Regions from separate parts of the Pseudomonas germanica genome, predicted to be linked through region 3. Evidence: predicted binding sites of a transcription regulator. Region 3 holds the regulator's gene; each other region holds the start of a gene.
The links. The regulator FliA, encoded in region 3, starts transcription of late flagellar genes. The targets are predictions, from matches to a motif close to CTAAAGTTTNNNNNNNNNNNGCCGNTAA.
Positions count from the first base shown of each region.

Region 1: J0G10_RS29885 (methyl-accepting chemotaxis protein) is a predicted target of FliA. The motif match lies at 2,741-2,768, and genes of this name have one in related genera.
Region 2: flgM (flagellar biosynthesis anti-sigma factor FlgM) is a predicted target of FliA. The motif match lies at 1,996-2,023, and genes of this name have one in related genera.
Region 4: J0G10_RS25815 (methyl-accepting chemotaxis protein) is a predicted target of FliA. The motif match lies at 4,613-4,640, and genes of this name have one in related genera.

Region 1 covers NZ_CP071586.1:6,703,662-6,711,698, reverse strand. Annotated here, with positions in the region: gene J0G10_RS29900 (putative bifunctional diguanylate cyclase/phosphodiesterase) at 1-104, shown strand, start outside; gene J0G10_RS29895 (NorM family multidrug efflux MATE transporter) at 214-1,611, opposite strand; gene J0G10_RS29890 (LysR substrate-binding domain-containing protein) at 1,770-2,690, shown strand; gene J0G10_RS29885 (methyl-accepting chemotaxis protein) at 2,875-4,851, shown strand; gene J0G10_RS29880 (aldose 1-epimerase family protein) at 5,071-6,285, shown strand; gene J0G10_RS29875 (YifB family Mg chelatase-like AAA ATPase) at 6,282-7,775, opposite strand.
Region 2 covers NZ_CP071586.1:5,285,351-5,293,387, reverse strand. Annotated here, with positions in the region: gene J0G10_RS23440 (MFS transporter) at 1-210, shown strand, start outside; gene J0G10_RS23435 (flagellar brake protein) at 283-1,029, opposite strand; gene J0G10_RS23430 (flagella synthesis protein FlgN) at 1,118-1,585, opposite strand; gene flgM (flagellar biosynthesis anti-sigma factor FlgM) at 1,634-1,960, opposite strand; gene flgA (flagellar basal body P-ring formation chaperone FlgA) at 2,109-2,870, opposite strand; gene J0G10_RS23415 (chemotaxis protein CheV) at 2,953-3,885, shown strand; gene cheR (protein-glutamate O-methyltransferase CheR) at 3,932-4,759, shown strand; gene flgB (flagellar basal body rod protein FlgB) at 5,135-5,542, shown strand; gene flgC (flagellar basal body rod protein FlgC) at 5,546-5,989, shown strand; gene flgD (flagellar hook assembly protein FlgD) at 6,005-6,730, shown strand; gene flgE (flagellar hook protein FlgE) at 6,761-8,037, shown strand, end outside.
Region 3 covers NZ_CP071586.1:2,062,626-2,070,662, reverse strand. Annotated here, with positions in the region: gene J0G10_RS09150 (protein-glutamate methylesterase/protein-glutamine glutaminase) at 1-390, opposite strand, end outside; gene J0G10_RS09145 (chemotaxis protein CheA) at 440-2,716, opposite strand; gene J0G10_RS09140 (protein phosphatase CheZ) at 2,771-3,559, opposite strand; gene J0G10_RS09135 (chemotaxis response regulator CheY) at 3,578-3,949, opposite strand; gene fliA (RNA polymerase sigma factor FliA) at 4,116-4,856, opposite strand; gene fleN (flagellar synthesis regulator FleN) at 4,853-5,683, opposite strand; gene flhF (flagellar biosynthesis protein FlhF) at 5,800-7,140, opposite strand; gene flhA (flagellar biosynthesis protein FlhA) at 7,152-8,037, opposite strand, start outside.
Region 4 covers NZ_CP071586.1:5,838,692-5,846,728, forward strand. Annotated here, with positions in the region: gene J0G10_RS25790 (LysE family translocator) at 1-546, opposite strand, end outside; gene J0G10_RS25795 (2-hydroxyacid dehydrogenase) at 638-1,603, shown strand; gene J0G10_RS25800 (class I SAM-dependent methyltransferase) at 1,636-2,634, shown strand; yybP-ykoY riboswitch at 2,674-2,798, shown strand; gene J0G10_RS25805 (TMEM165/GDT1 family protein) at 2,886-3,470, shown strand; gene J0G10_RS25810 (M48 family metallopeptidase) at 3,595-4,413, opposite strand; gene J0G10_RS25815 (methyl-accepting chemotaxis protein) at 4,676-6,817, shown strand; gene J0G10_RS25820 (SOS response-associated peptidase) at 7,024-7,647, opposite strand; gene J0G10_RS25825 (putative signal transducing protein) at 7,684-7,944, opposite strand; gene J0G10_RS25830 (CPXCG motif-containing cysteine-rich protein) at 7,954-8,037, opposite strand, start outside.

The DNA.
Region 1 (8,037 bases), 2.1 Mb from region 3:
AGGTGCAGGGTTATCTGATCAGCCGGCCGTTGCCCTTGGCGGAATTGGTTGAATATCTCACCTTCGGCTCAAGCCAGCAGCCAGCCCTCGAGATCGTAAGCTGAACACATAACCCCTGTAGGAGTGAGCCTGCTCGCGATAGCAATCTACCAGTCAACATTTGCTTCGACTGACACACCGCAATCGCGAGCAGGCTCACTCCTACAAGGGATCTCAGTCGGTCTGCGGGACCGTAAACTGACTTGATGACGCAGGCTCCAGCCGAATCATCCGCTTCATTTTCCACTCGAACGCCAGCGTCAAACTCACCGCCGCACACGCCAGGCCCAACGCCAATCCCCACCAGACGCCCGTCGGCCCCCAATTGAGGTGGAACGCCATCCACCACGCCGCCGGTGCGCCAATCAGCCAATAGCAAGCGAGCCCGACCAGAAACGTGGTCTTCGCATCCTTGAGTCCACGGATGCAGCCCATGGCAATCGTCTGCGTGCCGTCGAACAGCTCGAACCACGCCGCCACTGCTAGCAGGCTCACCGCCAGGCGAATCACCTCGGCAAACGCCGGATCGTTGTGATCGAGGAACAACCCGACCAACTGGTTGGGCAACAGCCAGAACACCATCGCGAATCCCAACATCACCACCGCGCCAAAGACGATCCCGACCCGTCCGGACATCCGCGCATCACTCAGTTGCCCGGCGCCGTAATGCTGGCCGACGCGCATGGTGATCGCGTACGACATCCCCGCCGGCACCATGAACGCCACCGAGACAATTTGCAGGGCAATCTGGTGCGCGCCCAACTGCGTGCTACCCATGGTGCCCATGCACAGAGCTGCGAACGCGAACAAACCGACTTCCACCGCATACGTGCCACCGATTGGCAGGCCGAGGCGCCACAACTCTTTCAGGTACTGCCGGTTCGGCCGCGACAGGCCCGCGCGCAGCGGGTACGCGTCATAGGCCGGATGCCGGCGGATGTGCCAGGCCAGCGCCAACGCCATGCAATTGGCGACAATCGCTGTGACCAGGCCGATGCCCGTCAGGCCCATTTTCGGCAGACCGAACATGCCGGTGATCAGCGCGTAATTGAGCAGGAAATTCGCCACCGTGCCGGCCAGACTGATGACCATCACCGGTGTCGCCCGGCCGATTGCACTGGTGAAACCGCGCAGGGCCATGAAACTGAGGTAGCCGGGCAGGGCGAAGGGCAGGGCAATCAGGAATTGCCCGGCCGCGTTGACGTTGGTTTCGGTCTGGCCGAACAGCAGCAACACCGGTTTCAGGTTCCACAGCAGCAACCCGGCGCCCAGCGCCATCAGCCACGCCAGCCACAATCCGGCCTGGGTCAGACGCGCAGCGCCAATGATGTCGCCGGCGCCCTTGCGAATCGCCACCAATGTGCCGACCGCTGCAATCACGCCGATGCAGAAAATCGACACGAACGAATAAGTCGCCGCACCGAGACCGCCGCCCGCGAGCGCTTCAGGACTCAGGCGCGCCATCATCAACGTGTCAGTCAGCACCATCAACATGTGCGCCAACTGTGAAGCAATCAACGGCCCTGCCAGCCGCAGAATGGCCCAGAGTTCGGTACGCACAGGATGCTGCATGGTCATCACCACTCAATTTCAGAGGGAACAGGAGACCGTCGATTCTCGGCGCTTGGCGGGCTTTGCACAAAGGGATAAAAAGGATGGGTCACATGATTAAAACTCATCCTAGGTAAAGGGTTTAAGATTGGCTTTATCCCGCTATCGGAGCTTTCTGCATGTCTCGTCGTCTTCCTCCCTTATATGCCCTGCGCGCATTTGAAGCGGCGGCGCGACATAGTTCGTTCACCCGGGCTGCCGAGGAACTGTCGATTACCCAGAGTGCGGTAAGTCGGCATATTCGGACCCTCGAAGATCACTTCGCCTGTCGGCTGTTTCATCGCAGCGGTCGCAATCTGCAACTGACCGAAGCGGCGCGGTTGCTGCTGCCCGGGATCCGCGAAGGCTTCAGTGCGCTGGAGCGGGCCTGCAATACCTTGCGTGCCGAGGACGACATTTTGCGCATGAAAGCGCCCTCGACCCTGACTATGCGCTGGTTGCTCGCGCGCCTGAGTCGCTTCCGCCATTTGCAGCCTGGCAACGAAGTGCAACTGACCAGTGCGTGGATGGACGTCGATTCGGTGGATTTCAACGATGAGCCTTTCGACTGCGCTGTTTTGTTGAGTGACGGGCATTTTCCGCCGGATTGGGAGGCGAGTTTATTGTTTCCCGAAGAGCTGATTCCGGTGGGGGCGCCAAACTTGCTGAATGATCAACCGTGGGATCTGGCTCGACTGGCTTGCACCGAATTACTTCACCCGACACCGGACCGTCGCGATTGGCGCAGTTGGCTGGAACACATGGGGCTGTCCGATCAGGTGTCACTCAAGGGTGGGCAAGTGTTCGATACCCTCGAATTGGGCATGATCGCGGCGGCGCGCGGGTACGGTGTGTCGATGGGCGACCTGTTAATGGTCGCCGAAGATGTGGCGCAGGGAAGGCTGAGCCTGCCGTGGCCAACCGCGGTCGCCAGCGGTTTGAATTACTACCTTGTGTGGCCAAAGACCCGCCCGGGAGGTGAACGTTTGCGCCGTCTCAGCGACTTTCTGCAAAGCGAAGTCCGCGCCATGGAGTTGCCGGCGGTCGCGCGCTTGAGCTGAAACGTTAGAGCCGCCACAATGCCGGCCTTGTGCCATAACCTTGTTTTCCGCTCAAGTATTTGGATCCACCGCCGAATACGTGCTTGTGGAACCGTCGTGCCGGTATCCACGATTCACCCCCACAACCAGAAAAATTTCCGAGTCGAGATCAAGGAGGATCCCGTGGCTCGGCCAGGAGCTGTCCATGTCTCAACCTCGCGCTCGGATCGCCTCGCAGCTGGGCCTCGCGCTCGCTGTAATACTGGCGATAGTTATCAGTGGCAGTACGGTGTTCGCCTTGCGTTCGCTGGACTCCGCCAACCTCGCCACTCGTGAAGAGCATCTGGCCAGTGAGGCGCGGCTGCTGGCCGACCAACTGAGCACCTTCCACGGCACGCTGCGTGAAAGCACCCAGCGCCTGAGCGGGCTGTTCGAGAAGCGTTTCAGCGCAGGTCTGAGCATTCACCCGAGTGAGCCGGTGAATGTTGCCGGCACCCAGACCCCGGGTCTGCATCTGGGCAGCGAAGTGCTGAACAACAACTTCAAGGAAGTCGACGAGTTCAAGCAGATGACCGCCGGCGTCGCCACCCTGTTCGTGCGCAGCGGCGAAGACTTCATCCGCGTCAGCACTTCGCTGACCAAACAGGATGGCACCCGTGCCATCGGCACCTTGCTCGATCACGCGCACCCGGCCTACGCGAAGTTGATGGCGGGGCAGGGTTACGTCGGTCGCGCCTTGCTGTTCGATCGCTCCTACATGACCCAATACACCCCGGTGCGTGATGGCAGCGGCAAGGTGATTGCGGTGCTGTTCGTCGGCTTCGATTACACCGACGCGCAGAACATCCAGTTCGATAACCTCAAGCGCTTCCGCATTGGCCAGAGCGGTTCGCTGGCGTTGCTCGACGAGCAAAACAAATGGCTGGTCGCGCCAGCGGGGGTGCAGGCGCTGGATCAAGCCGTTCCGGTGATCAAAGGTTTGGCTGCAAAGCCGGGCAAGGGTGAGTTCTGGAGCGACACCTCGGAAGATTTCTATAGCATTGCCGTGCCGTTCGATGGCGGACCATGGTCGGTCGTGGCGAGCATGCCGAAAGCTGAGATCCGCGCGGTGACCTGGAGCGTGGGTACGCAACTGGCCATTGGCAGTCTGTTGGCGATGCTGCTGGCGGTCGGATCTGTGGTCTGGCTGCTGCGCAGCAAACTGGCGCCTCTGGGGGATCTGGTGCGTCAGGCCGAGGCCTTGGGCGCCGGTGATCTGAGCGTGCGCCTGAACGTATCGAGCAACGACGAAATCGGTCAGCTGTCTCGCGCGTTCAACCAGATGAGCCAGGCGCTGTCGACCATGGTCGAGCACATCCGCCGCTCTTCGGAAGAGGTCAACAGCCGTGCCCAGGCCCTGTCCGGTTTGTCCGGCGGTGCCTATGAAGGCATGGAGCAACAATCTGGCGAAATCACCAGCATGGCCGGCGCGGTGGAAGAGTTCAGTGCGACGTCGTTGAACATCGCCGACAACATGGGCGCGACCCAGCGTCTGGCGCAGGAAAATGCCCAGCAAACGCAGATTGGCCGCAGCTCGATGGAAGAAGCGTCGTCCTCGCTGGAGCAAATCGCTGGCGCCCTGAACAGCACCGCCACCGTGATCAACACCCTCGGTCAGCGTTCGCAGGAAATTGGCGGCATTGTAGGTGTGATCACCTCGATCGCCGAGCAGACCAACCTTCTGGCACTTAACGCAGCAATCGAAGCTGCCCGTGCTGGTGAGCAGGGTCGTGGCTTTGCTGTGGTGGCCGATGAGGTGCGCAGCCTGGCCTCGCGCACCCGTCAGGCGACAGATGAAATTTCCAGCATGATCCACAGCATCCAGCAGGAAACCGGTAACGCGATCAGCACCATGGAGCAGGGCAATGTGCTGATGCAGGAAGGTTTGTCGCGCAACGCCAACGTCGCGTCGGCGCTGGCGCGAATCGATGAACAGAGCCGTTCGGCGGGGCAGCAGTTTGCCGCGATTACCACGGCCACTCAGGAGCAGAGCAGCACCGCGACTCTGTTGAGCAGCAATTTGCAGAGCATCGCACTGGCCAACAGTGAGCAGCGTGAGGTTGTGTCGAACCTGGCTGTTACCGCCAAGGAGCTTGAGAAGCTGGCGGCGGATCTGCGTTCCGAGGTTGATCGCTTTCGTTGATACAGCCTTGATATAGCTTTCGCGAGCAGGCTCGCTCCCACAGTGTCCGGTGCGAATCACAGATTTTGTGAAGACCCGGATCCCCTGTAGGAGTGAGCCTGCTTGCGAATGCAACACTGCAGATCTTCGGCTGAACCTGCAATCTGTCGATCTAATACACTTGCTGAAACGTTTCCGCAGCGCTATAAAAATGACACAACTCCAATAAAGGCTGCTGCCATGACCCCGCTCAAACTCGCCGTCGCCCTCGGCGCATTCTCTGCTGCTTCCCACGCCATGGCCTGGGATTACGTCCTTCTCGATACCAACAAACCCGCGCAAAACTGGACCATCACCAGTGAGCAGCTCGGCGTGAAAACCGCCAAACCCTTCTCCGTGAGCCTGCGTACCTTGCACGGTGGGCGGCAGGAAGGCGTCAGCATCGTTGATATCGATAACGGCACAATGAAACTCTCGGTGGTGCCCACCCGAGGCATGAACGTCTTGCAGGCTTCTGTCGGCGACGTGCGGATGGGTTGGGATTCGCCGGTCAAGGACGTGGTCAACCCGGCCTTTATCGAGCTCAACGGGCGTGGTGGGCTGGGTTGGCTGGAGGGCTTCAATGAACTGGTCGCCCGCTGCGGTTACGAATGGGTCGGCCATCCCGGCATCGACAATGGCGAACTGCTGACCTTGCATGGCCGCGCCGCCAACATTCCGGCCAGCACCGTCACGCTGCACATCGATGAAAAGCCGCCCTACGCCATCAGTCTGCGTGGCGAGCTGCAAGAGCAAGCCTTCAAGAAAGTCGACTTCTCGGTCGTTACTGAACTGGTCACCGAGCCTGGCAGCGTGCGCTTTGCACTCAACGATACGCTGACCAACAACGGCGACTATCCGAAGGAATACCAGGCGCTGTATCACAGCAACTTCAGTACGCCGTTCCTCGAGCAAGGCGCACGATTTGCTGCGCCGGTAAAACAGGTGTCGCCGTTCAACGACAAGGCCAAGGGTGATCTGGCCGACTGGCAGACCTATCGCGCGCCGACCAAGGACTATGACGAAACCGTCTACAACGTCGTGCCTTACGCCGATGCCAAAGGCGAAACCCTGACTGTTCTGCATAACAAGGCGGGCAGCCTCGGTGTTTCTGTTGGCTTCAATACCCAGCAGTTGCCGGTGTTCTCCTTGTGGAAAAATACCGACACTCAAGGCCAGGGCTATGTCACCGGGCTGGAGCCGGGCACCAGTTTTTCCTACAACCGTCGCTATCAGCGTCCGCTGAATCTGGTGCCGACCATTGCACCCAAGGAACACAAACAGTTCCAGATCAGCTACAGCCTGCTCGCGGACAAAGGTGCTGTGGATAACGCCTTGAAGCGCGTGACTGAGATTCAGGCCGGGCGCGAAACCGAAGTGCGGCAGACGCCGCTGGTTGATCTGACCGAGCATTAAGGTGTCGCCGGCCGGTATTGCAGTGCCTCGGCCAAGTGTTCACGTTTGATTGCATCGACTTGCTCGAGGTCTGCCAGAGTGCGGGCGACCTTGAGCAGGCGATGGGCCGAGCGCAGCGAAAGCGTCAGCCGTTCACAGGCTGATTCCAGCCATTTCTCATCGGCTGTGGATAACTTGCAGTGCCGCTTCAATCCCGGCAGATCGAGAAACGCATTGGCACAGCCCTGACGCTTCTGCTGTCGTTCGCGAGCCTCGGCTACCAACGCCGCAGCGCTGGCGCTGTCCTCTCCCGGCTTCACCTGCGGGTTCAACGCCGTCGCTTCCCGCGCCACTGTCAGGTGCAAGTCGATCCGGTCCAGCAAAGGCCCCGACAGTTTGTTGCGATAGCGCTGCACCATGTCCGGCGTGCAGGAACACTTGCCACTCGGCTCGCCAAGATATCCACAGGGACACGGGTTCATCGCCGCCACCAACTGAAATCGCGCCGGGAAACGCACGCGATCCTTGGCCCGGGCAATCACGATATGCCCGGACTCCAGCGGCTCGCGCAGCACCTCCAGCACCTTGCGATCAAACTCCGGCAGCTCATCGAGAAACAGTACGCCGTGGTGGGCGAGGGTGATCTCGCCGGGTTGCGGTTTTGAGCTGCCCCCGACCAGTGCCGGGCCGGATGCGGAATGGTGCGGCTGGCGAAACGGCCGCTGTGGCCAATGGGTCAACGGCACGCCGCTGGCGACAGATTGAATCGCCGCAACCTCCAGCGCTTCACTCTCGGCCAGCGGCGGCAACAGTCCCGGTAATCGGCTGGCCAGCAATGTCTTACCCGTTCCCGGCGGCCCACTGAACAGCAGGTTATGGGCACCCGCAGCAGCAATCAGCAACGCCCGTTTCGCCGCCACTTGCCCCTGCACTTCATTCAAGTCGGGATAAGGCTTGCTGGCATGCATCAACCCGTCTGATACATAGGGCTCAACCGGCGTATGCCCATTGAAATGCGCCACCGCCTCCAGCAGATGATCCACCGCAAACACTTTCAACCCCGATGCCAGGCAGGCTTCCTCAGCATTCGCTCGCGGCACCACCAGCGCACGACCCGCCTTGCGCGCTGCCAGTGCGGCCGGCAACACCCCACGCACCGCTCGTACCGCGCCGGACAACGCCAACTCACCCAGACATTCCACATCATCCAGCGTCAGACACGGCACCTGCACACTCGCCGACAGAATCCCCAAGGCAATCGCCAGGTCAAACCGCCCGCCATCCTTGGGTAGATCCGCCGGCGCCAGATTCAAGGTGATCCGCCGCGCCGGAAACTGCAGCCCGGAATTGATGATCGCGCTGCGCACCCGATCCTTGCTCTCCTTCACCGCCGCCTCGGGCAGCCCGACCATGGTCAGCGACGGCAGACCGTTGGCCAGATGGACTTCGACGGTGACAGCGGGGGCTTCCACGCCAATCTGGGCGCGACTGTGGACGATGGAGAGGGACATGGTCGTTCCTTGAGCTGAATCGGGGAGCCGCTTCCTGCGGGTTTTTGAAGGGTAGTTGAGCCGGGTTTCAGTGCTGAAATAGAGGTTTACAAGACGTATCAAGACCCGATGGGCTGTCAGTGCTTGCCTGAATTGGAGCGTTGACTCTCGCTCGGCATTGACGGATCCTCCCGCTCGAGGACTGCAACTGCGCATTCGTTGGGACTGGGCACCAGTAAAAGCTCCCCCGCATTTTTGGCAGCAGAGAAAGCTGGTTTTTCTG
Region 2 (8,037 bases), 3.2 Mb from region 3:
GCCATGCCGGACAGCATGTCCAGCTCACCGCTGGTGGCGGCCCTCGATCCTCGGGTAGACGAGCAGGTGGTGCAGGAGCAGATGGTGCAGGATCCGGTGCAGACGCCGGCAAGTCCCGAGCCTGAAGCTGATACTCCGTCAGAGCCTGCGGCAGAAGTCGAATCGGATACCGATAAACCCGCGCCTGATCTCAGCGGCGGTAGACCCTGAACTGAACAAAAAACATCGCGCATAAAAAAGGGCAGTCCCGCCAAGGACTGCCCTTTTTATTGGCCGTGCGAATCAGAGATCGTCTTTGTCGAAACGGCGTGCTTCACGTTGCAACTGATACACGAAACGCTCAACGTTGCGCGCAGCCTGGCCACTGATGTTGTGGAAACGCAGACCGGCAAAGGTGATGTTGAGTTTTTCTTCGAAATGCAGATAGCGCAATTCGACGGAGATCGGCTGGTTGCCGAACAGCGGCGGGGCGATCAAGCGGTCATAAACCTGGCCCAATTGCAGGCGGTCGGTGATATCACCTTCGAAACGCAGCTTGCAGCCGGTCGCGGAGATATCCAGCAGTTTGCCGTTGATTGGCGCCTTGAGTTTTTCGCCGCCCAGTTCAACGCTGACCAGATCGGTCAGTTTTAGTGCCGCACGGAAGGCATTGCGGCGCTGGTGGTAAACCACTTCAGTCGGCAGTGCGCCGGTGTAGAAACGATCACCCTCGGATTCTTCGATATTCAGCGTGCCGGTGCATTCCCAGGCGATGCGCACGCCTTCATGAAAACCTTCAACCTTGAATGGCTCACCGGCCTGCAGGAAGCGTTCGCCATCACGCGGGATCATCTCGTCCAGTGCGATCGTAGCGCTGTCGCGGTCGACTTTGATCAGATAGCTCTGGAAGCGCTGGCTGCGCTCATGAAAGGTGATGATCAGCGGATCGTGGCTTTCTTGCAGCTGGCGCAGGTTGCTGGAGATTTCCAGTGGCGTGGTAAGCACCTTAGGGGGCTGCGGAGCATCATCCGCGCTGAGGGCGTTGGACACGGTTTATCAATCTCCAGACAAAATATGACGACTAGCCAGCATTTTGCCAGCATGTTTCGCGGGTTGATAGAGCTGGCGCATCAACGGCTCATGCCTGGCTGAGCGGACGCGGTGTGGCGGGTTTGGCAAATGTACCGCTGGCGTTATACAGCGCCGGCGCTTCACCGCCGGTGAGGATCTTCAGCTGATTGGCCGTGGCGGCCTGCTGGATCTGGATCGACTGGCCGTTCTTGACGTTGGCGGCCTGGCATTGAGCGATCAGATCGGTCAATGCATCGCCTTGCGCCAACAACTGCTCGCCAATGCTCGACTGGCCAGCCAGTTGCTCCAGACCGCTGCGGTCTGTCGGCAAGTTGAGGCTGGCGAGGATTTCGCTGCGTTTGCGGCCATGCTGTTCAAGCAGAATGATCAATGCCTGTTTATGCGCCAGAATTTCTTCCAGCAAGGGCATGTCGCGACCGTGCAACGCGAGGGATTCGGTTTGCAGCAACTCCAGCAATTGTTGAGCTGGAGCAAAGTCGTCGTTGATCAATTGCAATAAATTAGTGTCGTGCATGGCTGGCCTTGGGTTTTAAGCGTCCAAAAGCCTGGCGCCGGCAAAAGCCTAGCGCTGGGCTTCGAAGTTGAGCAGTTTGCTGGCTACACGGTTGCTGTCGACTTTATAGCTGCCATCGGCAATCGCGGCTTTCAACTCGGCCACACGGGCTTTGTCGACAGCAGGTTGATCGCGCAGCTTGTCAGTGACCTTCTGCAACTGTTGAGCCTCATTGCTGAGGTGTACCGATTCCCCGCTTTTTGCGGTACTGGCCGGTTCGGCCTGGGTATTCAGCGGCGCGGAGGTACCGGTTTCGGCGGTTTCCTTGGCGTTGCTGGTACGTGTACTGCCCGTAAGTGACGAGGAGCTGTTCAAACGGCTGAAATCGATGACCATGATAAAAACCTCTGGGAATTTGGACGCTTGCCATGTTTTCGGCCATCCCCTGGAAAACTTTAGGCACATTTACAATGAGCCTTGCATGCGCCGGCGCGTGTCCTGCTGCGGCACAGTTTAGGGAACAGCCGGGGTCAGCGCCAGTTTTCTACATCGCCACTTCCACTTGGCCGGGCGCGGTGACTTGCGCCTTGATGACCCTTTGCGAGTTGAGGTTTTTCACCCGGATCTGTTCTTTCAAACCGCCATTGGCCAGCGCTTCACCGGGCATGCGCACGGCGAGTGTGCCGCTGCGGGCAGTGATGACCACTTGATCACCCTTGCGAATGACTTCCGCCTGTTCCAGATGGACCAGAGTAATGACCTGATCGGCTACCGTTGGTCGGGTTAATTTCTGCCCGATCGCTTCGTCTACCGAGGTCAGAAAGCCTTGGTTGATCGTGCTCACGTCGCGTTCACGCAGGGTCACGTCCTGTGGTTCGATGATCCCTGCACGTTTCAGCGGTCGGGTGGTTGTCACAATCTCGCGAAACAGGCGGACTTGAGCGGGCACGAACACAGTCCAGGGCGAGGCGCCCTCACAACGGACCTTCACGGTAACCCGGCCCAGCGGACGTGCCGGACTCTCCAAAGTCGCTGTCAATTCCTTGTCGCACATAGGCATGCGCATACGGGGGTCGAGCTGGTTTACTTCGATCTCGTAGCGGCCTTCCGTTTGACTGGTGGCCAGATAGTCTTCTACGGTGAACTCAAGAAAGCCCTGAGTGACGCCGATAAGCATGTCAGGCAAGGTAACCGCATCAGCAATGGCAGGGCTGCCAGCGAAAAAGCAGCAGACGGCGGACATCGCGCAAAGGCTTTTGCGAGCGCGGGAGGTCAGGTGTCGGAAAAATGTCGTTTGAGCGTTCATACGAGTTAAAAAGCAAGCGCCGTGCCGTTTAGCAATGAATGTGCGTCGCAACAACACTTGGCGTTGGTGTAGGAGTCTGGGCATGGCTGGTGTAATGGATTCGGTGAACCAGCGCACGCAACTGGTGGGGCAGAATCGCCTGGAGCTGTTGTTGTTCCGTCTTGACGGTCAGCAGCTCTACGGAATCAACGTGTTCAAGGTGCGGGAAGTGTTGCAGTGCCCGTCGCTGACGTTGATGCCCAAGTCCAGTCCTGTCGTGTGCGGGGTGGCAAATATCCGGGGGGCGACCATTCCGATCCTTGATCTGGCAATGGCCACCGGTTCCGGAGCGTTGAAGGACAAGAACAACCCGTTCGTGATCATCACGGAGTACAACACCAAGACCCAGGGTTTCCTGGTCCGCTCGGTGGAGCGCATCGTCAACATGAACTGGGAAGAGATTCATCCACCGCCCAAGGGCACGGGTCGCGATCACTACCTGACCGCTGTGACTCGGGTGGACAATCAGTTAGTCGAAATCATCGACGTCGAGAAAGTGCTGGCGGAAGTTGCGCCGACACCGGAAGCGATTTCGGTGGGCGTGGTCGATGTCGAGACCCAGACCAAGGCACTGTCATTGCGTGTCTTGACGGTCGATGACTCGTCGGTGGCGCGCAAGCAGGTCACGCGTTGTCTGCAGACAATCGGGGTCGAAGTGGTGGCGCTGAACGACGGCAAACAGGCGCTGGATTACCTGCGCAAGCTGGTCGATGAGGGCAAGAAGCCGGAAGAAGAGTTCCTGATGATGATTTCCGACATCGAGATGCCGGAGATGGACGGGTACACCCTGACGGCGGAAATCCGCGGCGACGCACGCATGCAAAAGCTTCATATCATCCTGCATACTTCGTTGTCGGGGGTATTCAACCAGGCGATGGTCAAGAAAGTCGGTGCAGATGACTTTTTGGCCAAATTCCGTCCTGATGACCTCGCATCCCGGGTAGTCGACCGGATCAAAGCAGCAGATATCAGCTAGGAGCGTTTTGCTCCTGGCGGTCAACACGATTTAAGAGGCGGCATCATTGTCTACGGGTAATTTGGATTTCGAACAGTTCCGGGTCTTCCTGGAAAAAGCCTGTGGCATTCTGCTCGGTGAAAACAAGCAGTACCTGGTCTCGAGCCGTCTCAACAAACTGATGGAGCAGCAAGGCATCAAATCCCTGGGTGAGCTGGTTCAGCGCATCCAGACCCAGCCGCGCAGCGGTTTGCGCGAGCAGGTGGTCGATGCCATGACGACCAACGAAACCCTGTGGTTTCGTGACACCTATCCGTTTGAAGTCTTGAAGAACAAGGTGCTGCCTGAAGCGATCAAGGCCAGCCCCAACCAGCGCTTGCGGATCTGGTCAGCGGCGTGCTCGTCGGGCCAGGAACCGTACTCGCTGTCGATGTCGATCGACGAGTTCGAGCGGACCAACCTTGGTCAACTGAAGATGGGCGTGCAGATTGTTGCCACTGATCTGTCCGGCCTTATGCTGACCAACTGCAAGACCGGCGAGTACGACAGTCTGGCCATCGGTCGTGGTTTGTCGCCGGAACGCCTGCAGCGTTACTTCGACCCGAAAGGGCCGGGCCGCTGGGTGATCAAGGCGCCGATCAAGAACCGGGTAGAGTTCCGTTCGTTCAACCTGCTCGACAGCTATGCCGCGCTGGGCAAGTTCGACATCGTGTTCTGCCGCAACGTGTTGATCTACTTCTCTGCCGAAGTGAAGAAAGACATCCTGTTGCGCATTCACAGCACGTTGAAGCCGGGCGGTTATCTGTTCCTTGGCGCTTCCGAAGCGTTGAACGGTTTGCCGGATCATTACCAGATGGTGCAGTGCAGCCCGGGGATTATTTACCAGGCTAAATGATTGCAGCGGTAATACAAAAAAACGGGAAGCCTTAAGGCCTCCCGTTTTTTTATGCCCCAATTATTTTATTTCCCACGAACACCACACCCCCCCCTGTGGGAGCGAGCCTGCTCGCGAAAGCGGTCTGTCAGTAAAACAATTGGCGACTGACACGCCGCCTTCGCGAGCAGGCTCGCTCCCACAGGGGATCTGCGTTGACCTGGCAAGGACGGCAAGCGGCAGAAAAGCGGCATCCGGCGGAAACCGGTTGCCGCTTTTCTGGCATTGCCGCTTTGCCGATGCCCCGCAAAGCCCCGGTTTATGGGTGTTTTGCCGTTTGGCACGGCGCTTGCTAAAGCTCAGTTACGAAAAACCGGTCACCTGAAGGTTCCCGACATGAGCATCAGCTTCGATAAAGCGCTCGGCATTCACGAAAAGGCATTGGGCTTCCGCGCCCAGCGTGCCGAAGTGCTGGCCAACAACATCGCCAACGCCGACACCCCGAACTACAAGGCTCGGGATCTGGATTTCTCCAAAGTGCTTGAAGCACAGACCCAGAAAAACGCTAACGGCACCATCGCCCTGAACATGACCAACAGCCGTCACATCGAAGCTGAAGGCCTGGGCAATGGCGACGAATCGCTGATGTATCGCACGCCGATGCAACCGTCGATCGACCAGAACACCGTGGACGCTCAACTGGAACAGTCGAACTACGCGGAAAACGCCGTCGGCTTCCAGGCCAGCTTCACCCTGCTCAACAGCAAATTCAAAGGGCTGGTGTCAGCCCTGCGCGGAGAGTAATCCATGTCCCTGTCCAGCGTTTTCAACATTGCCGGCAGCGGCATGAGCGCACAAACCACGCGTCTGAACACCGTGGCGTCGAACATCGCCAACGCCGAAACCGTCTCGTCGAGCATCGACCAGACCTATCGCGCCCGTCACCCGGTGTTCGCCACCATGTTCCAGGGCGGCCAGAACAGCGGCAGCAATTCACTGTTCCAGAGCCAGGACGCGGCCGGTCAGGGCGTACAGGTGCTCGGTGTGGTCGAAGACCAGAGCAACCTCGAAGCGCGCTACGAGCCGAACCATCCGGCGGCCGACGCCAAAGGCTACGTCTACTACCCGAACGTCAACGTGGTGGAAGAAATGGCTGACATGATTTCCGCGAGCCGCTCGTTCCAGACCAACGCCGAAATGATGAACACCGCCAAAACCATGATGCAGAAGGTACTGACCCTCGGTCAGTAATAAGGGGCGACTGCCATGAGTGTTTCCGATACCACCAGCAGCCTGAGCATGAATGACATCCTGGCGAACTCGTCGAAAAAGACCAGTTCGACCACCGGTGGCATTGCTTCGGCGACCAACAGCGCCACCGGCGGCCAGGCACTGGGCAAGGATGCGTTCCTGCAATTGCTGGTCACCCAGCTGAAAAACCAGAACCCGCTTGATCCGCAGGACAACAGTGCCTTCGTTGCGCAGTTGGCACAGTTCAGCAGCCTTGAGGGGATCACCACCCTCAACAGCACTGTCAGCTCGCTGGCCGGCAACTACAACTCCTCGCAGGCGTTGCAGGCTTCGTCGCTGGTGGGCCGCAATGTGATCGTGCAGACCAACTCGGTTCAGCTCGACGATCCGAGCAAAGGCATGACCGGCTCGGTCACCGTTCCGTCGTCGATTGCCGGCGGCACCGTCAGCATCACCGACAGCAGCGGCACGGTGGTTCGCACCATCGATCTGGGCAGTCGCGCCGCAGGCAGCGCGAGCTTCACCTGGGACGGCAAGGACAAGGACGGCAATCTGGTCAAGACCGGTACCTATACCGTCAAGGCCAACGCATCGATCAATGGCACATCGACCGACATGGCGACCTACCTGCCGGCCACCGTCACCAGCGTGACGATCAGCCAGACCGGCGGCGAGCTGATGCTCAACCTGTCTGGCAAGGGCACCGTTGCCCTGTCCAAAGTACAAACCATTGGTATATAGAGCCGACTAACCGGCACAAAGGAGTGGAATATGTCTTTCAATATCGGCCTTAGCGGTCTCTATGCAGCCAACAAACAACTGGACGTGACCGGCAACAACATCGCCAACGTCGCGACCGCCGGTTTCAAATCGTCCCGTGCAGAATTCGAAGACGTTTACTCGTCGACTCGCCTGGGCAGCGGCAGCAAAGTGATCGGCAATGGTGTGCGTCTGGCCAACGTTTCCCAGCAGTTCACCCAAGGTGACATCAACAACACCGGCAACGTGTTGGACATGGGCATCAACGGTTCCGGTTTCTTCACCATGAGCAACAATGGCTCGGTGTCCTACACCCGTGCCGGTACGTTCAAGGTCGACAACGCCGGTTACATCACCAACACCGACTACACCTCGCGTCTGCAAGGTTATGGTGTGGATGCCAACGGTAAGATCGTCAATGGTGTGTTGACCGACCTCAAGATCGACACTTCAAACCTGGCGCCTAAGTCCACCTCGCTGGTGACCTCGACCATCAACCTGAACTCGACTGCGCCAGTGATCGACGACACAGTGGCCGCCGGCAAGTTCGATCCGAGCAACCTCGCGACCTACACCAAATCGTTCAGCACGCCGATCTATGACAGCCAGGGCAACATGCACCCCATGGATCAGTACGTGGTGAAAACCGGTGCCAACACCTGGAAGGTCTATACCCTGGTGGACGGTCGTAACCCGGATGCAACGGGCAGTGATCCAAAAGTCACTGCGCCGGTGCCTTCCACCATGACCTTTGACTCCGCTGGCAAGCTGACGCAGGTCAGCACCCTGCCTGGTCCGGTGATCAGCAGTGACCTGAAGCTCACGGGTTGGGTGCCGGGTAATGTCGTCAATGGTACGTTCAAGGCTAATGGTGCGGCCGCGAACCCGGCAGGTATCACCATTTCGATGGCTCAGACCACCCAGTACAACGCGGACACTGCGCGTTCGATCCCGACGCAGGATGGTTACGCCACTGGCCAGATCACCAACCTGACCATCGACGGTACCGGTACGCTGTTCGCCAACTTCAGCAACAACCAGAGCAAGGCCATTGGCCAGGTCGCACTGGCGAGTTTCACCAACGAACAAGGCTTGCAGGCAGTCGGCGGCACTAGTTGGAAGGAGACTTTCGCTTCGGGTATTCCGGGCTACGATGCGCCTAAAACCGGTACGTTGGGTGAGGTGGTTTCCAACTCGCTGGAAGAGTCGAACGTTAACCTGACCAACGAGCTGGTAGACCTGATCAAGGGCCAGAGCAACTATCAGGCGAACGCCAAGACCATCTCGAC
Region 3 (8,037 bases):
CGAGATGCTATGCACCTTTTCGCACAGCAACTGCTTGACCTTCTCCGGGTTACGCGAGATGTCTTCGAAATTCTTCGGCAGGAAATCCACCGCACCGGCGTCCAGCGCATCCAGGGTGACCCGGGCGCCTTCGTGCGTCAGCGAGGAGAACATCAACACCGGGGTCGGGCAGCGCTGCATGATGTGCCGCACCGCCGTGATGCCGTCCATCATCGGCATCTCGTAGTCCATGGTGATCACGTCCGGCTTGAGCGCCAGCGCCTGATCAATCGCCTCTTTACCGTTGGTTGCGGTGCCGACCACCTGGATGCTCGGATCCGCTGAAAGAATTTCCGAGACGCGGCGGCGGAAAAAACCCGAATCGTCCACCACCAGGACTTTGACTGCCATAAACACTCCATTAGGTGCAGCGGGACGTTGTCGCCCCGCCGCCCCGGATTCAAATACGCCGTGCGGCGTAACGCTTGAGCATGCTTGGAACATCGAGAATCAGCGCGATGCGGCCGTCACCGGTAATGGTGGCGCCGGACATGCCCGGAGTGCCCTGCAGCATTTTGCCCAATGGCTTGATGACCACTTCTTCCTGACCGACCAGTTGATCGACGACAAAGCCGATCCGCTGCGTGCCCACCGAAAGGATCACCACGTGGCCTTCACGCTGCTCTTCGTGAGCGGCGGAGCTGACCAGCCAGCGCTTGAGGTAGAACAATGGCAGCGCCTTGTCCCGCACGATCACCACTTCCTGACCGTCGACGACGTTGGTGGTCGACAGGTCGAGGTGGAAGATTTCGTTGACGTTGACCAGCGGGAACGCAAACGCCTGATTGCCGAGCATGACCATCAGGGTTGGCATGATCGCGAGGGTCAGCGGCACCTTGATGACGATCTTCGAGCCCTGGCCCTTGGTCGAGTAAATGTTGATCGAACCGTTGAGCTGGGAAATCTTGGTCTTCACCACGTCCATGCCGACACCGCGGCCGGACACGTCGGAGATCTCAGTCTTGGTCGAGAAACCCGGGGCGAAAATCAGGTTGTAGCACTCGGTATCGCTCAGGCGATCGGCTGCGTCCTTGTCCATCACACCGCGTTTTACCGCGATGGCGCGCAGGACGTTCGGGTCCATGCCTTTGCCGTCATCGGAAATCGACAACAGGATGTGGTCGCCTTCCTGCTCGGCGGCCAGAACAACACGACCGCCACGGGCCTTGCCCGATGCCTCGCGCTCTTCCGGCGACTCGATGCCGTGGTCAACAGCGTTGCGCACCAAGTGGACCAGCGGGTCGGCCAGGGCCTCGACAAGGTTTTTGTCGAGGTCGGTTTCTTCGCCCACCAGTTCCAGGTTGATCTCTTTCTTGAGCTGACGCGCGAGGTCGCGAACCAGACGCGGGAAGCGCCCGAAGACCTTCTTGATCGGCTGCATCCGCGTCTTCATCACCGCGGTCTGCAAGTCAGCCGTGACCACGTCGAGGTTCGACACGGCCTTGGACATGGCTTCGTCGCCGCTGTTGAGGCCCAGGCGCACCAGACGGTTACGCACCAGCACCAACTCGCCGACCATGTTCATGATTTCGTCGAGACGCGCGGTGTCGACCCGCACGGTGGTCTCGGCTTCGCTAGCCGGTTTTTCCGGTGGCGGCGCAGCGGCGGCACGGGCCGGAGCCGGTGCAGCAGCGGCAGCCGGTTTCGGCGCTTCGGCTTTCGGCTCAGGCTTGGGAGCTGCCTTTGGCGCAGCAGCCGGAGCGGCCGCAGCCTTGGCGGCAGGCGCAGCCACCGTGGAAGCAGCGCCGGCAGTCGCGGCGCCAACGTCAGTGAACTTGCCTTTGCCGTGCAATTCGTCGAGCAGCGATTCGAACTCGTGATCGCTGATCAGATCGCTGCCGGCTGCGGCGGCTGCCGGCGCGGCTGGCGCAGCCGGTGCCGAGGCGATCGCCGATTCCAGTGCTTCAACGGCAAAATTGCCCTTGCCATGCAGTTGATCGAGCAGGGCTTCGAATTCGTCGTCGGTGATATCCGAGCTGTCGCCCGCCGCCGGGGCTACCGCAGCCGCTGCGGTCGGAGCCACGGCATCCGCCGCGAACTGGCCTTTGCCATGCAACTGATCGAGCAAAGACTCGAACTCGGCGTCAGTGATTTCGTCGCTCGCGGCTTCAGCGGCCGTTTGCGCAGGTGCAACAGCGGCCGGGGCTTCAGCTTCAGCCTTGACGGCGTTCAGCGAGTCCAGCAGTTGTTCAAATTCGTTATCGGTGATGTCGCCAGACGCGTCGCCTTCGACGACCAGTTCTTCGATCATCTCGGCCACCGGCGATGCCGGGGCGGCATCCGCCGATTGCGGTTCGGCCAGACGCGCCAGGGCGGCCAGCAGTTCCGGGGTGGCAGCGGTGATCGGTGCACGCTCACGGACTTCGCTGAACATGCTGTTCACCGCGTCCAGTGCTTCGAGGACAACGTCCATCAGTTCTGCATCAACGCGACGCTCACCCTTGCGCAGGATGTCGAACACGTTTTCGGCGATGTGACAGCACTCCACCAGCTCATTGAGCTGAAGGAAGCCGGCGCCCCCTTTTACAGTGTGGAAACCGCGAAAAATTGCGTTGAGCAGATCTGCGTCATCCGGACGGCTTTCCAGCTCGACCAGTTGTTCGGACAGTTGCTCAAGAATCTCGCCGGCCTCAACCAGGAAATCCTGAAGGATCTCTTCATCGGCGCCGAAGCTCATTAATGGGGTGCTCCTACAGGTCTAAAAACCCAAAAAACCTAAAATTCCACAACTCTAGAATCCGAGGCTGGATAACAAATCGTCCACATCGTCCTGACCGGACACAACGTCTTCTCGTTTATCGGCATGAATCTGCGGACCTTCACCCTGCGAGAGATGTTTTTGTGGATCTTTTTCTGCAAGCATCGCGGCGCGGTCATGTTCGATGCCCGCAAAGCGGTCGACCTGACTGGCCATGAGGACGAGTTTGAGCAAATTGCTTTCGACTTCGGTGACCAGTTGGGTCACACGCTTGATCACCTGACCGGTCAGGTCCTGGTAATCCTGGGCCAGCAGGATGTCGTTGAGATTGCTCGACACCGCACGGTTGTCCGTGCTGCTGCGTGACAGAAAACCGTCGACCCGGCGCGCCAGCTCGCGGAACTCTTCAGCCCCGACCTCGCGACGCATGAAGCGACCCCAATCGGCGCTCAAGGTCTGCGCTTCATCAGCCAGACTGTTGACCACCGGCGTGGCGCTTTCCACCAGATCCATGGTGCGGTTGGCCGCGGCTTCTGTCAGCTTGACCACATAGCCCAGGCGTTCGGTGGCGTCGGTGATTTGCGACACTTCCTCGGCCTGCGGCATGTTCGGATCGATCTGGAAGTTGACGATCGCACTGTGCAGTTCACGTGTGAGCTTGCCGACTTCCTGGTACAGGCCACGGTCACGGGTCTGATTGAGCTCATGGATCAGTTGCACAGCGTCGCCGAACCTGCCTTTTTCAAGGCTTTCGACCAGTTCGACCGCGTGTTTTTTCAGGGTCGACTCGAAATCGCCCTGTGAAGATTCGTTATGCTCCATAGCTCCCCCGCGCGTTCATCAGCCGATGCGTTCGAAAATCTTCTCGATTTTGTCTTTCAACGCCTGAGCCGTGAAAGGTTTGACTACGTAGCCGTTTACACCGGCCTGAGCGGCTTCAATGATCTGCTCGCGCTTGGCTTCTGCAGTCACCATCAGCACTGGCAGGTGCTTGAGTTTTTCATCGGCACGCACGTGGCGCAGCAGGTCGATACCGGTCATGCCCGGCATGTTCCAGTCCGTTACCAGAAAGTCGATGCTTCCGCTGTTGAGCACTGGAATGGCAGTCACGCCATCGTCAGCCTCGACGGTGTTGGTGAACCCAAGATCACGCAGCAGGTTCTTGATGATCCGCCGCATCGTTGAGAAGTCATCAACGATGAGGATTTTCATGTCTTTGTTCAATTCGACCTCCAAGCAGTCTTAAACGCGCCCAGCACCTGGACGCGCCACTTCAATCAATCGGCGCAGCACTCGAAGACTGTCTGGAGCACAACAGAGCAAGACCGGTGCCGTTCATCACCGCACCAGCCTCGTTCGCAGTGTCCCCACACTGCCTTCAGCGCGCTCGCCACTCCCCCAAACGCCCCCGCAAACGGGCCGCGCACTGGCTGTGTAACTGGCTGACCCGCGATTCACTGACGCCAAGGACTTCACCGATCTCCTTGAGGTTCAGCTCTTCGTCGTAGTACAGCGCCAACACCAGTCGCTCACGCTCCGGCAAATTGGCAATCGCGTCCGCCAACGCTGCCTGGAAACGTTCATCTTCCAGATCGCGTGACGGCTCCATATGAGCACTCGCGCCATCCTCGTGCAGCCCTTCGTGTTCGCCGTCCTGCAACAGGTCGTCGAAACTGAACAGGCGACTGCCCAAGGTGTCATTCAAAATCCCGTAGTAATCGTCGAGACTCAATTGGAGTTCGGCCGCAACCTCGTGATCTTTAGCATCACGGCCGGTTTTAGCTTCAATTGAGCGAATCGCGTCGCTGACCATACGGGTATTGCGGTGAACCGAGCGTGGCGCCCAGTCCCCTTTGCGCACTTCGTCGAGCATCGCACCGCGGATTCGTATGCCCGCGTACGTTTCGAAACTGGCGCCTTTGCTGGCGTCGTATTTGGTCGAGACTTCAAGCAGGCCGATCATCCCGGCCTGGATCAGGTCTTCGACCTGCACACTCGCCGGCAAGCGCGCCAGCAAGTGGTAGGCAATGCGTTTGACCAGTGGCGCGTAACGCTCGATCAACTCGTACTGCGCGTCACGTGCCGACTTCTTGTAGTAGTTCATACCGCTTGCGGTCATAGCACGGGCCCTGCCGTTTGCTGCACGAGGCGCTCGACGAAAAACTCAAGATGGCCACGCGGGTTGGCGGGCAGCGGCCAGGTGTCGACCTTCTGCGCGATCGCCTTGAACGCCAGCGCGCACTTGGAACGCGGAAAGGCTTCGTACACCGCGCGCTGCTTCTGCACCGCTTTACGCACGCTTTCGTCGTAAGGCACGGCGCCGACGTATTGTAGGGCCACGTCAAGAAAGCGATCCGTGACCTTGGTCAACTTGGCGAACAGGTTGCGCCCTTCCTGCGGGCTCTGCGCCATGTTGGCGAGGACGCGGAAGCGGTTCATGCCGTAATCGCGGTTGAGCAGTTTGATCAGCGCGTAAGCGTCAGTGATCGAGGTCGGCTCATCGCAGACCACCAGCAACACTTCTTGCGCGGCGCGAACAAAACTGACTACCGAGTCACCAATACCCGCAGCAGTGTCGATCACCAGTACATCGAGATTGTCACCGATGTCGCTGAACGCCTGAATCAGGCCGGCATGTTGCGCCGGGCTCAGGTGCACCATGCTTTGCGTGCCGGACGCCGCCGGCACGATGCGAATGCCACCGGGGCCTTGCAACAGCACGTCGCGCAGCTCGCACCGGCCTTCGATGACGTCGGCCAGCGTGCGTTTAGGGGTCAGCCCCAACAATACGTCAACGTTCGCCAGACCCAGGTCGGCGTCCAGCAGCATGACCCGACGGCCAAGCTCTGCCAGCGCCAGCGACAAGTTCACTGACACGTTAGTCTTGCCGACGCCACCTTTGCCGCCGGTCACCGCGATCACCTGTACGGGATGCATGCTGCCCATGTTATTTCTTTACCTTGTCTTGCATAGACGGAGGCCACATTACTGGCTGCGCGTTCACAACCGGAACAATGCATGGCAGACCATCGATGTAGGTACAAAAACTGTTCATGAATACCTCAGCCTACCTGCTTGGTCGGGCTGTGATAGATATCAGCGAACATGTCAGCCATGGCTTCTTCGCTGGGTTCTTCCTGCATTTGCACGCTGACGGCGCGGCTGACCAGTTGATGACGGCGCGGCAGATGCAAATCATCCGGAATCCGTGGGCCATCGGTCAGGTACGCGACCGGCAATTCATGACTGATCGCCAGGCTCAACACTTCGCCAAGGCTGGCCGTTTCATCCAGTTTAGTCAGGATGCAGCCGGCAAGCCCGCAACGCTTGTAACTGTGATAAGCGGCGGTTAGAACCTGTTTCTGGCTGGTGGTTGCCAAGACCAGATAATTTTTTGAACGAATGCCACGCCCGGCCAGACTTTCCAGCTGCATGCGCAGGGCCGGATCGCTGGCTTGCAGGCCGGCAGTATCGATCAACACCACGCGTTTGCGCAGCAGTGGATCCAGCGCTTGCACCAGCGATTGGCCCGGATCGACGTGGGTCACTGGCACATTGAGAATGCGGCCCAGCGTCTTCAGTTGTTCCTGAGCGCCGATACGGAAACTGTCCATGCTCACCAGCGCGACATTCTGCGCGCCGTATTTGAGCACATAACGCGCGGCAAGCTTGGCGAGTGTAGTGGTCTTGCCCATGCCGGCAGGGCCGACCATGGCAATCACACCGCCCTCTTCCAGCGGCTCGACTTCCGGTACGGCAATCATCCGTGCCAGGTGCGCGAGCAACATGCGCCAGGCCTGACGCGGTTCTTCGATATCGGTGATCATCGCCAGCAGATCGCGCGACAACGGGCCGGACAGACCGATACGTTGCAGACGGCGATACAGGTTGGCTTGCGCCGGACGGCTGCCTTGCAGCTGATTCCAGGCCAGGGTGCCGAGCTGAACTTCCATCAGCTCGCGCAGGCTGTTCAATTCAAAGCGCATCGAATCCAGTGCACGCGGATCGACACCGCCGGAGGACTGTGCAGGTGCCGGGGCCGGACGCGCCGGAGCGGCGTAAGTCGGCTCGGTCAGGGGTTCAGCGGCGGTCAGCGGCAGGCCGGCCGTCAACGGCAGCCCGGCGAAAATCTGGCGATTGCTGTTGCCGTCGGCTTCGCCACGCAGGCTCAACTCGGCCTGGGCGGTGACGATGCGCGACTGGGTCTTGCGCAGCTCGTCTTCGAGTTCCATGTTCGGAACCCGTGGCGCCAGCGCCGACAATTTGTAATCCAGTGCCGCCGTCAGCTCGACGCCGCCGGCAATGCGGCGGTTGCCAATGATGGCGGCATCAGCGCCCAGCTCATCACGAACCAGCTTCATGGCCTGACGCATATCGGCGGCAAAGAAACGCTTAACTTGCATAAACCACTACCTCAGCCGTTGGGCCCTACTGTCGCAACGATGGTCACTTGCTTGTTGTCCGGTATTTCCTGGTAGGCCAGCACATGCAATCCAGGGACTGCGAGGCGGCCAAAGCGCGAGAGCATCGCGCGGATCGGGCCGGCTACCAAGAGGATCACCGGCTGACCTTGCATTTCCTGACGCTGCGCCGCTTCGATGAGCGAACGCTGCAGCTTCTCGGCCATGCTTGGCTCCAGCAGAACACCCTCTTCCGAGCCTTGTCCTGCCTTCTGCAGACTATTGAGCAATATTTGTTCCAACCTTGGTTCCAAGGTGATCACAGGCAGCTCGGACTCAGTGCCTACAATGCTTTGGACGATGGCGCGCGATACGCCGACCCGCACAGCAGCCACCAGCGCGGCGGTATCTTGACTCTTCGCGGCGTTGTTGGCGATGGCTTCGGCGATGCTGCGGATATCGCGCACCGGCACATGTTCGGCAAGCAGCGCTTGCAGCACTTTGAGCAGCTGCGACAACGTGACCACGCCCGGCACCAGCTCTTCTGCCAGTTTCGGCGAGCTTTTGGCCAGCAATTGCATAAGTTGCTGCACTTCTTCGTGGCCGATCAGCTCACTGGAGTGCTTGTACAGAATCTGGTTCAAGTGGGTCGCGACCACGGTGCTGGCGTCGACCACGGTGTAACCGAGCGATTGTGCCTGGGCGCGCTGGCTGATTTCGATCCATACCGCCTCGAGGCCGAAAGCCGGATCTTTGGCGTTGATACCGTTGAGCGTGCCGTAGACCTGGCCTGGGTTGATCGCCAGTTCGCGGTCCGGGTAGATCTCGGCTTCGGCGAGGATCACGCCCATCAGGGTCAGGCGATAGGCGCTTGGCGCCAGATCGAGGTTGTCGCGGATG
Region 4 (8,037 bases), 2.9 Mb from region 3:
GGCAAAACCGGCACGCACCCGCTGCTGACTAAACAACATCGCCACCAGACAGAACCAAAACGCAGTCGCGACCGCCAGGTAAATCCCGTAACCGGCCTGCACCGCCAGTGGCGTGTGCGGGTTGATCACCACGGTGAATAGCGACAGGAAGAACAGCGTGGCTTTCGGATTCAGACCATTGGTCACGAAGCCTGACGTGAACGCGCCGCGCGCCGTGCGTACGCCGGCCTCTTTGTGCAAGTCATCGGCCACGGCTTTCGCTGGTTGCGCGCGCAATGCCTTGAAGCCGATGTACAGCAAGTAAGCCGCCGCCGCCCATTTCAACGCGTTGAACAACACGATCGATTGCGACACGATCAGGCCGATACCGAGCAGCGAATAACCAACGTGCAGGAAAATCGCCGTGCCCACGCCCAGCGCGGTCCAGGTGCCGGCGCTGCGACCGTGGGTCACGCTCTCGCGCACCACCACGGCGAAGTCCGGGCCGGGGCTGGCGACGGCCAGCAAGTGGATCAGTGCAACGGTCAAGAACTCGGTCCAGTACATGGGGGCTCCTTTCGGCCAAGCGTATCAATTTGTTTCATCTGGTAGGCTCGGCAGATTACGCCCTACGCTCACAGCACGAAAGGTACAGTTGATGACCAACACGCACCGCGCGGTATTCCTTGATCACCCTTCGCTGGATCTCGGCGACCTCGACCTCAGTCCGCTGCGTGAGTGTTTCAGCGATCTGCAGCTTTTCGCCCAGACCTTGCCCGAGCAGGTTGCCGAGCGCCTGCAAGGGGCGACGGTGGCGATCACCAACAAGATCATGATCAACGCTGCCGCCATGGCCGCCAACCCCGCTCTGAAACTGATCCTGATCACCGCCACGGGCACCAACAACGTCGACCTCGTCGCCGCTCGTGCTCAGGGCATCACCGTGTGCAACTGCCAGGGTTACGGCACGCCGTCGGTGGCGCAACACACGATCATGCTGTTGCTCAACCTCGCCACGCGTCTGGCCGATTATCAAAAAGCCGTTGGCGAAGGTCGCTGGCAGCAAGCCAAACAGTTCTGCCTGCTCGACTATCCGATTGTCGAGCTGGAAGGCAAAACCCTCGGCCTGCTCGGTCATGGCGAACTCGGCGGCGCTGTGGCGCGATTGGCCGAAGCGTTCGGCATGCGCGTGTTGCTCGGGCAGATTCCCGGGCGCCCTGCTCGTCCGGATCGTTTGCCGCTGGATGAACTGTTGCCGCAGATCGACGCCCTCACCCTGCACTGCCCGCTGAACGAACACACTCGCCATTTCATCGGTGCTCGCGAGTTGGCGTCGATGAAGCCCGGTGCGTTCGTGGTAAACACCGCGCGTGGCGGTCTGATCGATGAACAGGCGCTGGCCGAAGCCCTGCGCAACGGTCACCTTGGCGGCGCGGCCACCGATGTGTTGAGTGTAGAGCCGCCGACCCAAGGCAATCCGTTGCTCGCGGCGGACATCCCACGCCTGATCGTTACGCCACACAACGCCTGGGGCAGCCGCGAGGCTCGGCAGCGCATCGTCGGCCAATTGACCGAAAACGCTCAGGCGTTCTTCAGCGGTAAGGCGCTGCGGGTCGTCAGTTGATAAACTGCGGCACTTTTTTTTGAGGAGCAGTTATGGATCCGCGCAGTGAAGTACTGCTTCGTCAGCCCGAGTTATTTCAAGGTTCGCTGTTGTTGGCCGGTTTGCCTGCCGACGATTTGCTCGGGCGCCTGCCCAACGCATTTGGCTGGTGCTGGCATGCCGGCGACCAGGCCGCGCTGGACGCACGCTTTGAAGGCCGTAGCCATTTTGGCGTGAACATACCCGAGCGAGAATTCGACAGCGCCGTGGTGTTTCTGCCCAAGTCCAAAGACCTCACCGACTACATCCTCAACGCCCTGGCTTCGCGTCTGGCCGGGCGTGAAGTATTTCTGGTCGGGGAAAAGCGCAGCGGCATCGAAGGCGCATCCAAGCAGCTCAACCCGTTCGGCAAGCCGCGCAAACTCGACAGCGCGCGTCATTGCCAGCTCTGGCAAGTCACCGTGGCCAACGCCCCTGAAGTGAAATCCCTGGAAAGCCTGGCGCAGACCTATGAATTGCCTTTGGCCGAGGGTCCGCTGAAAGTTATCAGCCTGCCGGGCGTGTTCAGCCACGGTCGCCTGGATCGCGGCAGCGCCCTGCTGCTGGAGCATCTGGACAAATTGCCGAGCGGCCATCTGCTCGACTTCGGTTGCGGTGCCGGTGTTCTGGGCGCTGCGGTCAAGCGTCGCTACCCACACAATCAGGTGACCCTGCTTGATGTCGATGCGTTCGCCGCCGCCAGCAGTCGCCTGACATTGGCGGCCAATGGTCTGGAAGCTGAAGTGCTGACTGGCGACGGTATCGATGCCGCGCCGATGGGTTTGAGTGCGATTCTGAGCAATCCACCGTTCCATGTCGGCGTGCACACCGATTATTTCGCAACCGAGAACTTGCTGCGAAAAGCGGCCAAACACCTGAAAAATGGCGGCGAACTGCGCTTGGTGGCGAACAGCTTCCTCAAGTATCAACCGCTGATCGAAGAGCATCTGGGCGTCTGTGCAGTCAAGGCCGAAGGCAATGGTTTCCGGATTTACCGGGCCAAGCGCGGCTGAAAATTTGTTCTTGCTCAATCGGATTTGCGAAGGCAGAATCCGCTCCGTCCTAGGGGAGTAGTCTCCCACGAGCGCCAAGCTCGTCCGGCATACGTCAACATACTTGATCCTCAGATCATGGCGTATGCGACCCAAGCGTCCGCAGCAGACGGATCGCAGGGTTTGACAAGACCTATGACACGCACACCTTACCCGGGGCGGGAAGGCTGTACGTGTCATAGCCGTGTCGACCCGCCCCTTAGGAAATCCTGATGCTGGACTCGTTACTCGTTCCCACCGCAATCGTTGCCTTGGCCGAAATCGGCGACAAGACGCAACTGCTCGCGCTGATTCTCGCCGCTCGCTTCCGCAAACCCTGGCCGATCATTGCCGGTATTGTCGCCGCGACCCTGGCCAACCACGCAGCAGCCGGTGCGGTAGGCGCCTGGTTTGGCAGCTTCTTCTCGAATGCCACGCTGCACTGGATTCTCGCCGCAAGCTTTACGGCCACTGCGCTGTGGACACTGGTCCCGGACAAAATGGATGACGATGAAACCAGCACCGCACGCAAGTTCGGGCCGTTCTTGACCACGCTGATTGCGTTTTTCCTCGCAGAAATGGGTGACAAGACTCAGGTCGCGACGGTGATGCTCGCCGCGCAATATCCGGAACTGTGGCTGGTGATTATCGGTACCACGGCGGGCATGTTGATTGCCAACGTGCCGGTGGTGCTGGCAGGTAACTTCGCCGCAGACAAACTGCCACTGACCTTGATCCGTCGCCTCGCCGCTTCGGCATTCATGATTTTGGCGATTGTTGCGGTGTACAAGGCGATGCAGAGCAGTGGCTGGGTTTAATCCTCAGTGAAGGATCGTTCCCACGCTCTGCGTGGGAATGCAGCCGGGGACGCTCTGCGTCCCGCTTGGAACGCGGAGCGTCCCTTGAGGCATTCCCACGCAGAGCGTGGGAACGATCACCGACTCAGGATTTAGGAGCTTTTTCGTACAACGGCATAACCTTCGGAATTGCCGCCTGCAACGAGGCAATCCGGCTGGTCGAAGCCGGGTGAGTGCTCATGAACTCCGGCGGCGAACCTTCCGATGCCTTGCTCATCTTGTTCCACAAAGTGATCGCGGCGTTCGGGTTGTAACCGGCGCGTGCGGCCAGTTCCAGACCGATCAGGTCGGCTTCGTTTTCGTTGGCACGGCTGTTCGGCAGGGTCATGCCGTAGTTGGCCACGGTGTCGGCCAGCGCCAGACTGTCCTGACCCAGACCGAGCAATGCACCTGCGCCCTGCTTGGCCATTTCAATCCCGTACGCCTTGGACATCGCTTCACGACCGTGTTCGCGCAGGGCATGCGCGATTTCATGGCCCATGACCGCAGCGATTTCATCGTCGGTGAGTTTCAGGCTGTCGATCAGCCCGGTATAGAAAATGATCTTGCCGCCAGGACCGCAGTTGGCGTTGAGCTCATCGCTCTTGATCAGATTGACTTCCCACTGCCATTGCGCCGCGTCCGGACGGAAGTTCGGCGCCTGGGCAATCAGACGGTTGGCAATCGCCTGAACCCGCTTGGCCTCGGGACTGGTCTTGTCCAGCACACCTTTGCTGGACGCCTCGCCGACGGTCTTCTGATACGACTGGGCATACATCTGGTCGACCTCTTGCGAGGACAGCATGCTGAACATGTACTGCTTGCGCTCCACCCCCACGGCGCCGCCGCTGGTGGTGTTGACCGACTGACAACCGACCAGCAACAGCGCTGCGCTCAGTGCACTTACAACCAATGTCTTGTTCATTCAAAAGCTCCCTGAAAACCTGCGCGTATCCTAGGCGGGTAATTGTATCGACGCCAGATACAACGGACGTGTTGCAGCGACTTTCAGACGTTTCCCACCAGAGCTGTCGCAAAAAATTCACAGCGACCGCCAAGTCCCGTGCAACTGCGTCGCGCACTGATCCATTTGCGACATTAGCTTTCAATTGCTCCGGCTCGCACTCATGGCCCAATGCCCGCTGCCGATACATCAGCGCAGACGTCCTCTTGCGTGCGGAGCTCCCATGAAGTTCAAGTCGATCCAGTTTTCCGTCGCCGCCCTGGCCGGCGCCATCGTGCTCAGTGTGGTCGCCGCGCTGGTGCTGTATGCGCTGTTCTCCGGTGCGCGCACGCAAGAAATGGTGCAACAACGCACCCAGGCGCAGTTCGAGCAAGTCATCGAACAGCGCCTGACCTCGCTGGCGCAAACCCAGGTCAGCCAGATCCAGCGCGAGCTCGAGGCGCCGCTGCTGATTGCCGGCGGCCTGGTGCGAGTCAACGCCCTGCTCGGCACGCCGGGCGCCGATGGCCAGCCACGCCTGAGCGTCAGCCGCGAGCAACTGATCAGCCTGATCAAAGAAAACGTCGAGAAGAACCCGAAGATTCTCGGCACTTACATCGGCTGGGAAAAGAACGCCCTGGACCACAATGACGCGGCCTACGTCGGCACCAGCGTCGTTGGCATCGATGCCGCCAACGGGCGCTTCCTGCCGTGGTGGTTCCGCAACGATGACGGCACCCTCGGCCTGGACAAACTGGTCGACGTCGACGACCAGAAAACCCTGTCCACCGGCGTGCGCGCCAGCGAGTACTACTTGTGCTCGAAGGAAACGAAGAAAGCCTGCGTGATCGATCCGGCGCCGTACAAGGTCGGCGACAAGATCGTCATGCTCGCCTCCTTTATCGAGCCGATCATGCTTAACGGTGCCTTCCAGGGCATTGTCGGCGCCGACCTGTCGGTGAACTTCATTCAGGAAATGCTCCTCGGCGCCAACCAAAAGCTGTACAGCGGCGCCGGGCAAATGGCCCTGATCGGCGGCAACGGCCGGATCGTCGCGTACACCCAAGACCCGAGCAAATTCGGCGAGAAAGTCAGCGACATCCTCGACGCCGGGCAGACCGCCAACCTGGCCAATCTCAAACGCGGCGAAGTGACTTACTCGGTCAACAAGGACAAGGGCCGCATCGAGTTGTACCTGCCGTTCGGCATCGGTCAGACCGACGCGCGCTGGACATTGATGCTGCAACTGCCGCTCAACGCCGTGATGGCGGATCTGCAAAAACTGCAGGCCGACCTCGATGCGCAACGCAAATCCGACACCTTCGGCATGGCCATGGTCGGTCTGCTGATCGCCGGCCTCGGCCTGCTGGTGATCTGGCTGGTCGGCCACGGCATCGCCCGACCGCTTAAACAGATGGTCGCCATGCTCAATGACATCGCGCAGGGCGAAGGTGATCTGACCCGACGCTTGAGCAGCGATCGCAGTGATGAACTGGGCTCGATCGCCAAGGGCTTCAACACCTTTTTGGCCAAGTTGCAGGCGATGATCACGCAGGTGGTGACGTCGGTACAGAGCGTCAGCGATTCCTCGGAACACACCGCTGACATCGCCATTCGCACCAACATCGGCATTCAAAAACAAATGGCCGAGATCGATCAGGTCGCCACGGCGGTGCAGGAAATGACCGCCACCGCGCAGGATGTCGCGCGGAACGCGACGCAGGCGGCACAAGCGGCCAGTCATGCCGACCAGGCCGCCAGCCAGGGCATGCAGATTGTCCGCGATACGTCCAATTCGATTGGCGTATTGGCAGTGGAAATCGGCAAAGCGGTGGATGTGGTACAGACCCTGGCCAAGGACAGCGAGAACATCAACGCCATTCTCACCGCCATTCGCGGCATCGCCGAGCAGACCAACCTGCTGGCCCTGAACGCGGCGATCGAGGCGGCGCGTGCCGGTGAACAGGGTCGTGGGTTTGCCGTGGTGGCCGACGAGGTGCGCAATCTGGCGCAGAAAACCCAGAAAGCCACTGAAGAAATCCAGAGCATGATCCAGCAACTGCAACAAGGCACCCGCGATGTCGTGCGGGTCATGGAAGACAGCCAGAACCGCACCGATGAAAGCGTGCAGCATGCGGCGAAAGCGGCTGAGGCGCTGGAAACGATCACCCAGGCGGTTTCGGTGATCAACGACATGAACACGCAGATTGCCAGTGCGGCGGAAGAGCAGAGTGCGGTGGCCGATGACATCAACCGCAATGTGATCAACATCGGGCAAGTGGCCAATGAAGTGGCGGGGGGCGCGGATGAGTCGAGTTCGGCAAGTGCCGATTTGACCAAACTGGCAGAGCAGCAGCGGCGGTTGATCAATCAGTTCAAGGTCTGAAAAGCGAAAAGCCCCTCACCCCAGCCCTCTCCCGGAGGGAGAGGGGGCCGACCGAGTTGTCTCCCGTCATACATCGACCTGAAAAATCGTGGCGATTATGGATTCGGTGAAAAGCTTTCAAGTCGGTGTGTTTCGTCAATATCCCGCGGTCAGTCCCCTCTCCCTCTGGGAGAGGGCTAGGGTGAGGGGCTTTTGATCTGCAGGCTTTAGCCCGGGGTCAAACACTCCGGCCCGTTGAGCTTCGGATCATTGATCAGATTCGCCAACACCCGCTCACGCAGCGCCGCGGGTTCACTGGCCAGCAACCCCTGCAACACATGCAACGGCGTCTCGGGATCGAGCCACGCCGCCTGCCCCGCCTCATCGAGAATCAACGGCCGGCGCTGACTCGACGCCGGCTGAGTAATCACCGCCGTACTCAACCACACCTGTTCCTGCACCGGATAAGCCTCCCAGATCGCCGCGAAAAACAGTGAAGAACCCTCCCCCGGCGTCAGCCAGAACGGCCGCTTGCGCTGGGTCCCGCGCCATTCGTAAAAACCATTCGCCGGTAGCAGGCAACGACGCTGGCGCAGCGCCTCACGAAACATCGGCTGCTCAGCCACGGTTTCCGCCCGGGCATGTGCCGGGGTTTTCGACAGATCGGTCAGCCACGGCGGCGTTAATCCCCAACGGGCGCGGGCCAGGCTGCGCTGGCCATCTTCACTGGCACGCAGCATCAGCACCGAATCATTGGGGGAAATGTTCCACTGCGCCTGCTGATCGGCGGGAAAACCAGGCAGGGCCGCGAAGTCGCGGTTCCAGCGAAACAGGGCATAACGTCCACACATGGGGCAACACGACTCTGAAGTAATACGAAGCTCAGCCTAACAGACCAGCGTCCCGGGGAAGCTCTCCGGTTCATCGCCGGGCAGCGGCAGCGCGGCATTGTACGCGGTGATCAGCTCACGGGCGTATTCGGCCTGATCGTTATCCACAGATAAGCCCAACAGACCGAAGATCGGCAGCTCGCCCGTTCCACCGAGCAAATCGCGGCCAATCAAATGCGCCTCGATGCCTTCGCTGGCGAGCATGCCCTTGAGCATTTCACCTTCCATCAGATTTTCCGGCTCGTAGATTCGCTGCATGGGCGCCCCTTATTCGTTCTCACTGAAAACTTCCAGAAACCAGTCCTCTCCATGGACCTGCAATACGAACGTTATTGGCCGACAACACACCTG